2 regions of the Proteus vulgaris genome follow, and region 1 is predicted to be linked to the other one. Evidence: predicted binding sites of a transcription regulator. Region 1 holds the regulator's gene; the other holds the start of a gene.
The links. The regulator PhoB, encoded in region 1, activates phosphate uptake and scavenging genes when phosphate is short. The targets are predictions, from matches to a motif close to CTGTCATAAAACTGNCNNAT.
Positions count from the first base shown of each region.

Region 2: the regulator PhoB is predicted to act here: its motif matches at 2,174-2,193, upstream of rbsK (ribokinase).

Region 1 covers NZ_CP090064.1:728,554-733,417, forward strand. Annotated here, with positions in the region: gene LW139_RS03455 (AAA family ATPase) at 1-1,485, opposite strand, end outside; gene sbcD (exonuclease subunit SbcD) at 1,482-2,714, opposite strand; gene phoB (phosphate regulon transcriptional regulator PhoB) at 2,934-3,623, shown strand; gene phoR (phosphate regulon sensor histidine kinase PhoR) at 3,647-4,864, shown strand, end outside.
Region 2 covers NZ_CP090064.1:387,264-392,127, forward strand. Annotated here, with positions in the region: gene LW139_RS01960 (RNA ligase RtcB family protein) at 1-249, opposite strand, end outside; gene LW139_RS01965 (DeoR family transcriptional regulator) at 562-1,338, opposite strand; gene deoC (deoxyribose-phosphate aldolase) at 1,394-2,062, opposite strand; gene rbsK (ribokinase) at 2,242-3,162, shown strand; gene LW139_RS01980 (AraC family ligand binding domain-containing protein) at 3,623-4,129, shown strand; partial or broken gene LW139_RS01985 (L-rhamnose/proton symporter RhaT) at 4,056-4,286, opposite strand; gene rhaD (rhamnulose-1-phosphate aldolase) at 4,362-4,864, opposite strand, start outside.

The DNA of each region.
Region 1 (4,864 bases):
TTCCAACTCCTTTAATTGCTGTTGCTGTAAATTAAGACTGTGCTGTTGTTGCTCTAGCGCTTTAGTTGCTTTTTCTAAGCCGAGTTTGAGAGTGTGTTCTTTTTCTTGCTCTGTTTTTTCACTCTTTTTGCTCACAAAATATTTTTCTGTGATTTCATCATATTGCTCAAAATAGCGTTGCCATAAAGGTAGATTTTCAGCAAGTTGAGCATAAGCCGTATGTTGGTTTAAATAATCATTTAATTCACTGGCTTGTTTTTGTGATGTTGTTAGTTGGTGTGCTGTTGATTGAATTTTTTCCAGATATTCTGATTGTGTTTTTTCGAATGCATTTTTTTGTTGTGTTTTTGCTGAAATATCTTGTTGTAGCAAGGCTAATTGATTATCTAATGGCGCCACTTTTTCACGAATAAGTTGTAATATTTGCTGTTTCTTCTCATCGTGTTGTTTAAATGTGTTACGTGCTTCGGTTAAATGCTGATTAATTGGTTGGCTTTGTTGCTCAATAAGCTGTTTTTCGGCCTTTAATGCTAAGAGTTGCGACTCAATATAGGCTTGTTCTTTTAATAGGCGATTTTTTTCATCATAAATCGGGCGAATTTTTTCTGCAGGTTCACTATTTTCAAGACGTTGAATATCAGGTTTTGCTGCCACTAATGCTTCTTGTGCTAAATTAACCTCAGTTTGCGCAAAAGTTTTGTTTTTATTGAGTTCAATCTCTTTTTCTTGCCACTGTTTTGCTACTTGATATTCCTGTTGTTCTTTTTGTAAGAGGCTCTCTTTAGCAAAAAGATCTGTTTGTTCCGTTAATAAAGCTTGGCGGGCATTTTCATCTAATAATGCCATCATTTCAGCCTGTTGCTTGAGTGTTTTTAACGTTTGTTCTTCTTCTCGCCAATGTTTAAAGATTGATTGGGAAATATGACGATAAATATCTGTACCAGTGAGTTCTTCGAGTAACTCCGCGCGAGATTTGTCATCTGCATTAAGAAATGCTGCAAATTGTCCTTGTGAAAGCAACATTGATTTAGTAAATCGGTCAAAATCCAGCCCTGTAATATTAATGATCATCTCTTTTACTTGGCTTATCTTGCTCGCTAATATTTTGTCTTCCCCCCCAGTGATATTTATTTTGACGAGTTCAGCTTGTGGTGCCTGAAGATTGCCATCTTCTTTATAATTAGCACGGCGTTGTTCCCAAAATGCACGATAAGCGACACCTTTGACTTCAAATTCAACTTCGGCTAAACACTCTGCGGTATGGCGCGTCATTAATTCATTTTGAGATTGTGTTACTTTATCTAATCGAGGGGTTCTATGATAAAGCGCTAAACTAATGGCATCTAAAAGGGTGGTTTTTCCCGCACCGGTAGGGCCTGTAATCGCAAACAATCCGTTGCTAACAAAAGGCTCTTGGTTAAAGTTGATTTTCCATTCACCTTTTAAGGAGTTAATATTTTTAAAGCGCAGACTTAAGATTTTCATTTTACTTCGTTATCCTCTTGTTCTGCCATTTCAACTGCTTGTTTAAATAATGTGGTTAATCGCGTTTTAGTTTCTTCTGAATCAAACTCATGTTGTTCTAAACGTCTTTCAAAAACATCATAGACCGTTAATTCTGTCAGTGTTTCTTTTTCATTTTGAGTGAGCACTTGGCGTTGTTTTCTAGATCTTCTTAATAAAACCACATCAAAAAGTGGGTTGTTAGTTAACTCTTGAATACGAGTTTGTATATCACTGAGATAATCTTGTGTAGAAACTTCAATATCCAACCAGATAGTCGTCTCTGTTTCAGCATATTGGTTTTTAAAATTTTCAAGCTGTGTGGCTATTTCTTTTAATGATCCTGCAATTGTACGCAATAGCTGGAATTCGGGGATAGGGAGTAGCGTAAGCTCAGCTAATTTATCTTGCTCAAAATCGATAAGGCAGACACTTTTTTGTTGTCCACTCTCATCAAAACTTAAAGGAATTGGTGAACCACTGTAACGAATATGTCCTGATTTATTCACCACTTGAGGGCGATGAATATGGCCAAGAGCAATATAATCAAATTCAGGAAATAGGGTTGCAGAGAAGGCTTCTAAAGTACCGATATATATTTCACGTACAGAATCGCTCACACTTGCACCAATCGTTGTCAGATGGCCTGTCGCAATAATAGGGATCTTGGCGTTCAATTGTTCACGTAAATCGAGAGCTGCTTGATATTGAACTTGATAATAATCAGCAATCGCTTCTTTTAGCGCGTTTTGTTTTTCAGCACCGGATTGCCCACTTCGGCTAGTTATCATATCTCTAGGGCGTAGATAGGGGATCGCACACAGTAATGCTCCTGGCGCGTTATCTTTTTGACGAAGAATTAACGGTGCTTGCGGCGTTTCGGTATGAACACTGGCAATAACAGTGGTATTTAAACATGCCAATAGTGATTTAGATTCATTGAGTGTTGCGACGGAATCGTGATTGCCACCTAAAATAACTAATTGGCATTGTGTGTCTCTCATTGCAACAACAAAGCGATTATACAGCTCTCTGGCATAGCTTGGGGGTGAGCCAGTATCAAATATATCACCAGCAACAATTAGGGCATCAACTTGATGAACCTTAATTTGTACTAATAACCAATCAAGAAATTGTTGATGTTCTTGTGCGCGGGTTTTAGTAAAAAAATATTGCCCTAAATGCCAGTCTGATGTGTGAATAATCCGCATTGCTATCCCTCTTTTTTATTTGCTCAGAGTATAGCGCACCTTGCTTTTTTAGTGAAAACTCAACAGTAAGCCTTTTTTTGAGCGATTTTTCACCAAAAAATGATTTATTTACCTTAACAACACCATGGTATTTCAGTAATGTTAAGGTTAGTCATAAATCTGTCATAAAACTGCATCATAATCATTTTGACCCTCTATATACATTACACAGGATAGAGTATGGCAAGGCGTATTCTTGTTGTTGAAGATGAAACCGCAATTCGAGAGATGATCTGTTTTGTTTTAGAACAAAATGGTTTTCAACCAATTGAAGCAGAAGATTATGATTCTGCATTGAGTTTTCTTATCGATCCTTACCCTGATCTGGTTTTATTAGATTGGATGATCCCCGGAGGCTCCGGTTTACAGGTAATAAAACAGATGAAGCGAGAGAGTAATACTCGTGACATCCCTATTATTATGTTAACGGCAAAAGGGGAAGAAGAAGATAAAGTCCAAGGCTTAGAAACGGGAGCTGATGATTATGTTATCAAGCCCTTTTCACCTAAAGAGCTTGTCGCCCGTGTGAAGGCAATTTTACGACGTTTATCACCGATGTCAGCGGAAGATATCATTGAATTCAATGGATTATCGCTTGATCCTGTTTCTCATCGAGTAACGAGTCAAGATAAACCGATTGATATGGGGCCTACCGAATTTAAACTCCTGCACTTTTTTATGACTCATCCTGAACGCGTATATAGCAGAGAACAACTGCTAAACTATGTTTGGGGAACGAATGTTTATGTCGAAGACCGTACTGTGGATGTGCATATTCGTCGTTTACGTAAAGCCATTGAAGAAGATGGTCATGACCGAATGATACAAACAGTACGTGGAACGGGATATCGCTTCTCTGCCCGTTTCTAAGTCAATATGGGAGTAATCGTCAGGTGTTAGAACGACTATCATGGAAAGCCCTCGTCTGGGGGCTATGTCTATTTTGCTTACCTGCCTTTGTATTATCGCTTTTTATTGGCCATCTTCCTTGGCTACTGGTGGTATCACTTCTTAGTGCTTTGGTTTGGCATGCTTATAATTTGATGAAATTGTCTAAATGGTTATGGCTCGATCGCTCAGTCTTACCCCCCGAAGGCAGAGGAGGATGGGAGCCTATTTTTTATGGTATTCGACAAACACAGCAACGTAATCGTAAGCGACGTCGAGAATTAGGTGATTTAATTAAGCGTTTTAGAAGCGGGGCTGAAAGCCTACCTGATGCGGTTGTAATGATGACCAATGAAGGTAATATTTTTTGGTGTAACAGCTTAGCTCAACATTTATTAGGTTTTCGCTGGCCAGAAGACAACGGGCAAAATATTTTTAATTTATTACGTTACCCAGATTTCTTGCACTATTTTACCGCAGGCGATTTTAGTCACCCTTTAACGATTTCTCTTAATAATGGCTCTATTGTGGAATTTCGTGTGATGCCATATAGCGAAGATCAGCGCCTAATGGTAGCGCGAGATGTGACAGAAAAAAATAAACTAGAAAATGCACGACGTGATTTTTTTGCCAACGTGAGCCACGAATTAAGAACGCCTTTAACCGTTATTCAAGGCTATCTTGAAATGATGGAAGAAAATAGTGCAGAAAAACCCGCAGAACATAAAGCGATAATGACAATGCAGGAACAAGCTAAACGGATGGATACGTTGGTAAAGCAGCTCTTACAACTTTCCCGTATTGAATCAGCTCCTCATATTGATTTAAATAAGATTGTCGATATACCCGCCATTTTAACTTTATTGCAACAAGAGGCAAACTCACTAAGCCAAGGCCAACATCATATTACCTTTGATATTGATGAACAGTGGGCTGTACGTGGTAATGAAGAGCAATTGCGTAGTGCCGTTTCTAATTTAGTCTATAACGCGATTAATCACACAGAAGAAGGCACAACAATAAAAGTCAGCTGGAAGAAAATTCCTCAAGGTATGTTATTTAGTGTCTCCGACAATGGCTCAGGGATCAGTGCTGAACACTTAACACGTTTAACAGAACGTTTTTACCGTGTTGATAAGGCACGCTCTCGTCATTCTGGTGGTACAGGATTAGGGTTGGCAATTGTGAAAAAATCACTGCTTCATCATCATTCACAATTGAAT
Region 2 (4,864 bases), 340 kb from region 1:
TTGAAAGAGCGTCATACCACAGCCGATATCATTTCCGACTAAGGCAGGATAAAAACGATTAACAGAAAAAAAGGCTGCGCCGATGGGATAACCACGACCAGGATGTAGATCTGGCATACCTGCGACATAAGTCATATCAGGAAGTTGAGCCGTTGTTTCTAATTGTTGGATTGCTTTGCTTTCAATCCAAGTATTATCCGATGCGATATAACAAACGCTATCAGATAAATAATGAACACACTTGTCCATATACCAATCCATATAATGTAAAGGATAAAAAATAAATTGATTGGCGGACAGCAAAAAGAAGGAAAAAAGATTACTTCTGAGATTGTCCGCAAAGAGTATTCATATTTGTAGTTGTCATGGGATACCTCCTTGCAGTTAAGTGAAATGGATAAGAAATAATAAATCGCGGGCATAGTAACCACTTTTTTTTGCATTAGCAATTAAAAAGTGGTGTGAATTTTCTTTATTTTTATAAAAGAGAATAAATATAATTTATTTAATTTAAGGTTGATTTTTCTTTATTATCTATTTTAGTTAGTTCTCTACTTTTAATTAATAAATCACTTTTACTGAGCTTTTTCGGCAATAATCTTCGTAATCATCTGTTAATTTTCTATCAGTGATAACAACATCAAACTGAGCTAAATCGCCCATGTTGCCTGTCGCTGTTTCATCAAAATAGTGATATTTGGTGAGTAAAATTTTACGAATAGATTTATCCATCGCTTTTTTCTTCATATAAAGATCGTCGATGTTATAGCAGGTAACGCCAAAATCGAGATGAACACCTTCAGCTGAAATAAAGGCTTTCTTAGGATTAATGCTATCAAGATAAGAAGGTTGGGTAGGATTGTAGAATGAATCACTTTTAGGGCGATATTCACCTCCGCAGAGTAATACGGTGGCATTTTTCTTCTGGCTTAATGCCAAAAATACACGATGAGAATAACAGATCCCTGTGAAATGCAGATTATCAGGAATAAGTTCAATTAGTGTCGGAATTAATTGTCCGTTATCGAAAAAAAGGACATCACCTTCAGAGACCATACCGGCGGCAAGATTGGGTATGTGAAGTTCTTCTGTTTGATCTGGTGTAATAATATCGGATGATGTTGAAACTAATCCAAAATGAGGCTGGGCTAATGCAACAATATAGCCACCCAATAATGACATTGGAAATGGATTTTCAGCGTCAGAACTAAGATCACGCCTAATTGTCATTTCAGAAACTTCAAGGATCCTCGCGGCGTCTTTAAGATGTATGCGACCTGAGCGTTTTATACATTCACTGAGGCGGCGCAAACGTTCGTGCTGTTTGGTCTCTATCACCGAAGGATCCTTGTGTTATTGAATAGCGTACTCCAAGAAAATATACGCTAAATAATTAGTAGTTTGATTCAGGCGCATCTGAATCTGTTGCGATAGCGACGCTTGCGCTAGCACCGATACGCGTTGCACCTGCTTTGATCATGTTTAATGCTGTTTGGCGATCGCGAACACCACCAGACGCTTTTACGCCCACTTCGTCACCTACTGTTTTACGCATTAATGCAACATGATGTTCTGTGGCGCCCATTGTACTGTATCCTGTTGATGTTTTCACAAAATCAACGCGGATCTCACGACACATTTCACAAACTAAACGTACTTCGTCGTCAGTTAATAAGCAAGTTTCTAAAATAACTTTCAGTGTTGTGTTACCACAAGCCGCTTTTACAGCTTCAATATCTTGTTTGACGAAGTCTAAACGACCGCTTTTTAACATACCGATGTTTATAACCATATCGACTTCTTGTGCGCCTTGGCGGATAGCTTCAGCGGCTTCAAATGCTTTTGTTGCAGTTAAACCAGCACCAAATGGGAAGTCAATAACACAACATACTTTTACATCGCTCCCTTCAAGGCAAGTTCTTGCTAAAGGGATGTAAGAAGTGTTAATACAAACAGAGAAGAAACCGTGTTCAGCTGCTTCAGCACACAATTTCTTGATTTGTGCTTCAGTTGTATCTGCAGCAAGAAGGGTATGATCGATATAATTAGCTAATGGACGCATTGTATATTCCTTAATAAGAAGATTGTTATTTATCACTCATGTTAGTTTGGCAACATATTAGTGCTGTTTTAACGGGATAACAATCACAAATGATATTTAAATAACATGATACTGTTATACATCTATCAAAATGTCACTATTTTCACATTTATAAATTTTACATAAGAGTAAGAGGCGCTATGGATATCGCAGTGATTGGTTCAAATATGGTGGATTTGATCACCTATATAGATAGGATGCCAAAAGAGGGTGAAACCCTTGAGGCGCCAGCATTTAAAATTGGTTGTGGTGGTAAAGGAGCAAATCAAGCGGTTGCTGCTGCTAAATTAAATTCAAAAGTGATGATGTTAACAAAAGTCGGCGATGATATTTTCGCGGATAACACCATCATGAATTTAGGATCTTATGGCATCAATACACGTTATGTTGAAAAAGTACCAGGTACAACAAGTGGTGTTGCACCTATTTTTGTGACTTCCCAATCGTCAAATAGCATTTTAATTGTTAAAGGTGCTAATCAGCATTTGTCGCCAGAAGATATTGATAGAGCGACCGATAGTCTGAAAAAATGCAAAATAATTGTACTGCAATTAGAAATCCCACTTGAAACGGTCTATCACGCCATTGAGTTTGGTAACAAACACCATATTCCTGTGTTATTTAACCCTGCACCCGCTTCAAAAGCATTAGATCTTGATATTGCTGCCCGTTGTGATTTTTTTGTTCCGAATGAAACAGAGCTTGAAATTTTGACAGGTATGCCAATCACCACAATGGATGAAATTCGCGAAGCCGCTTGTTCTTTACTACAAAAAGGCTTTAAGAATGTCATTGTCACATTAGGTGAAAAGGGCGCATTATGGATGAATGGTGACATTGAAAAATACATTCCTGCTATTGAAGTTGATGCGATAGATACCAGTGGAGCAGGTGATGCTTTTATTGGTTGTTTTTCCCATTATTATGTTCACACTAATAATATTGAAGAAGCATTAAATAAAGCGGTGATGTTTTCAGGTTTAAGTGTTGCCGGAAAAGGCACACAATCTTCTTATCCGAGTATTGAAGAATTTGGGCAGTTTTTAGGAAATAAAAAATAACGGTTAATTTTATCTTGAATATTATCTTATTCTGAATATTTAATCGTTTAAGCCACATTGTTATCATTTCCCTCATCTATATAGGTGAGGGAATATCGGTTAAATCGAGCAATAATTAAGTGAGAAAATAAGATTTAATACATTATTAATTGCCTGTGACTTCACAAATTTATTAATTTATGAGGCTATTCTTTGATTTTTTGCCAAAAATAAAAGCTTCTTGTCTGAATGTTAAAGGTGATTTTTATTTTTACTGCTTAGAATTAGTTGTTCTTATTATTTTACCTAGCAGTCCACTTTATTTTATATTTTTATTTTTCAACCGTATTTTTCAAAAGTATTTCTTAATAAAAGAATTATTTGAGAAAGTAAATAATAATTATGCTAAGGGGGCTAAATGAAATTATACAGTGAAGATTATTTTTCAGCACCAAATCAACCTATAGCTGTAGAGCCTAGGATGCCACAACCGATATTTCCTGAACATACTCATGATTTCAGTGAAATATTTATTGTTACGCAAGGTATTGGATTACATGTCCTTAATGGCCGACCTTATACATTATGTCCAGGAACGGTTTGTTATATTAAATCTGAGGATTACCATTTATTTGATAATGTTTCAGGTTTGAATTTAACGAATGTTCTATATCGCTCTATATCAGAGTTTAAATATTTAAATAATATTAATCAATTTCTTCCTGTAAATAATAAAGATAAAGGTTCACATTGGCTATTAAATAAAACTAATTTTATAAAATCACAAAAAATAATAGATAAATTAAGTAAAGTGACAGGAAATGACATTGCTGAAGAAGAAAGTCTATTTTTTCAATTGTTAGTGACGTTACAAGAAGGAAAATATAATACTATAACGGATGGAAGTAATGAGCAAAAAATGATGCAAGTATTTCACTACCAAAAGACGCGTAATATGACCAAAAATCAGGGAGCAATAAGTAGCTGATTGTCCAAGGTAAAATTATCCAAGAAAATATTCCAGCCACAGACCACATGGTTTCCCATGACCATCTTTTAACTTTTTTCAGTGGAGCATAAAAACATGCAGCGGAGGCGGCACCGACAAAGTGCCAGAAAATGCCTAATATAATTCCACTACCCATGAGTTTTTCCTCATACCATTATTATTGTGTTTTTCTTTGTGACAAAGGAACGACTCTGTCACAAAGAAATAGGTGTTATTTCAGTGCTTCGCGCATTGGAGAAACATTAAAACGTTTAGCTAATGCAATGAGATTTTCGGTAGAGATAGTCTGCTTTTTTCCCCCCATAGAGAGCACTTTAACCAGAATTTCAGCTGATTTTTCAGCGGTATCAATTAAGCCAAATGCATCATCAAGGGTCGGGCCTGAGCCAAAAATGCCATGGAATGGCCATAAAACCAGCCCATGTTTTTCCATTTGTCGTGCTGTTTCAAGCCCAATGCCATCTGTTCCGGGTACCATCCAAGGGAAAACGCCAATACCATCTGGGAATACAACTAAACATTCGGTGCTCATTTCCCAAAGTTGACGTGTGATCGTGGCACTATCGAGCGGTAGTACGTAGCTAAGGGCAATTAAGTTTGTCGCATGGCAATGCATAATGACGCGATTTTGCCCTTGAGTAACTTTTAAGCGTGTAATATGTGACTGAAAATGGGCTGCAAATTCAGAAGTAGGAACGCCACCATTAATCAATC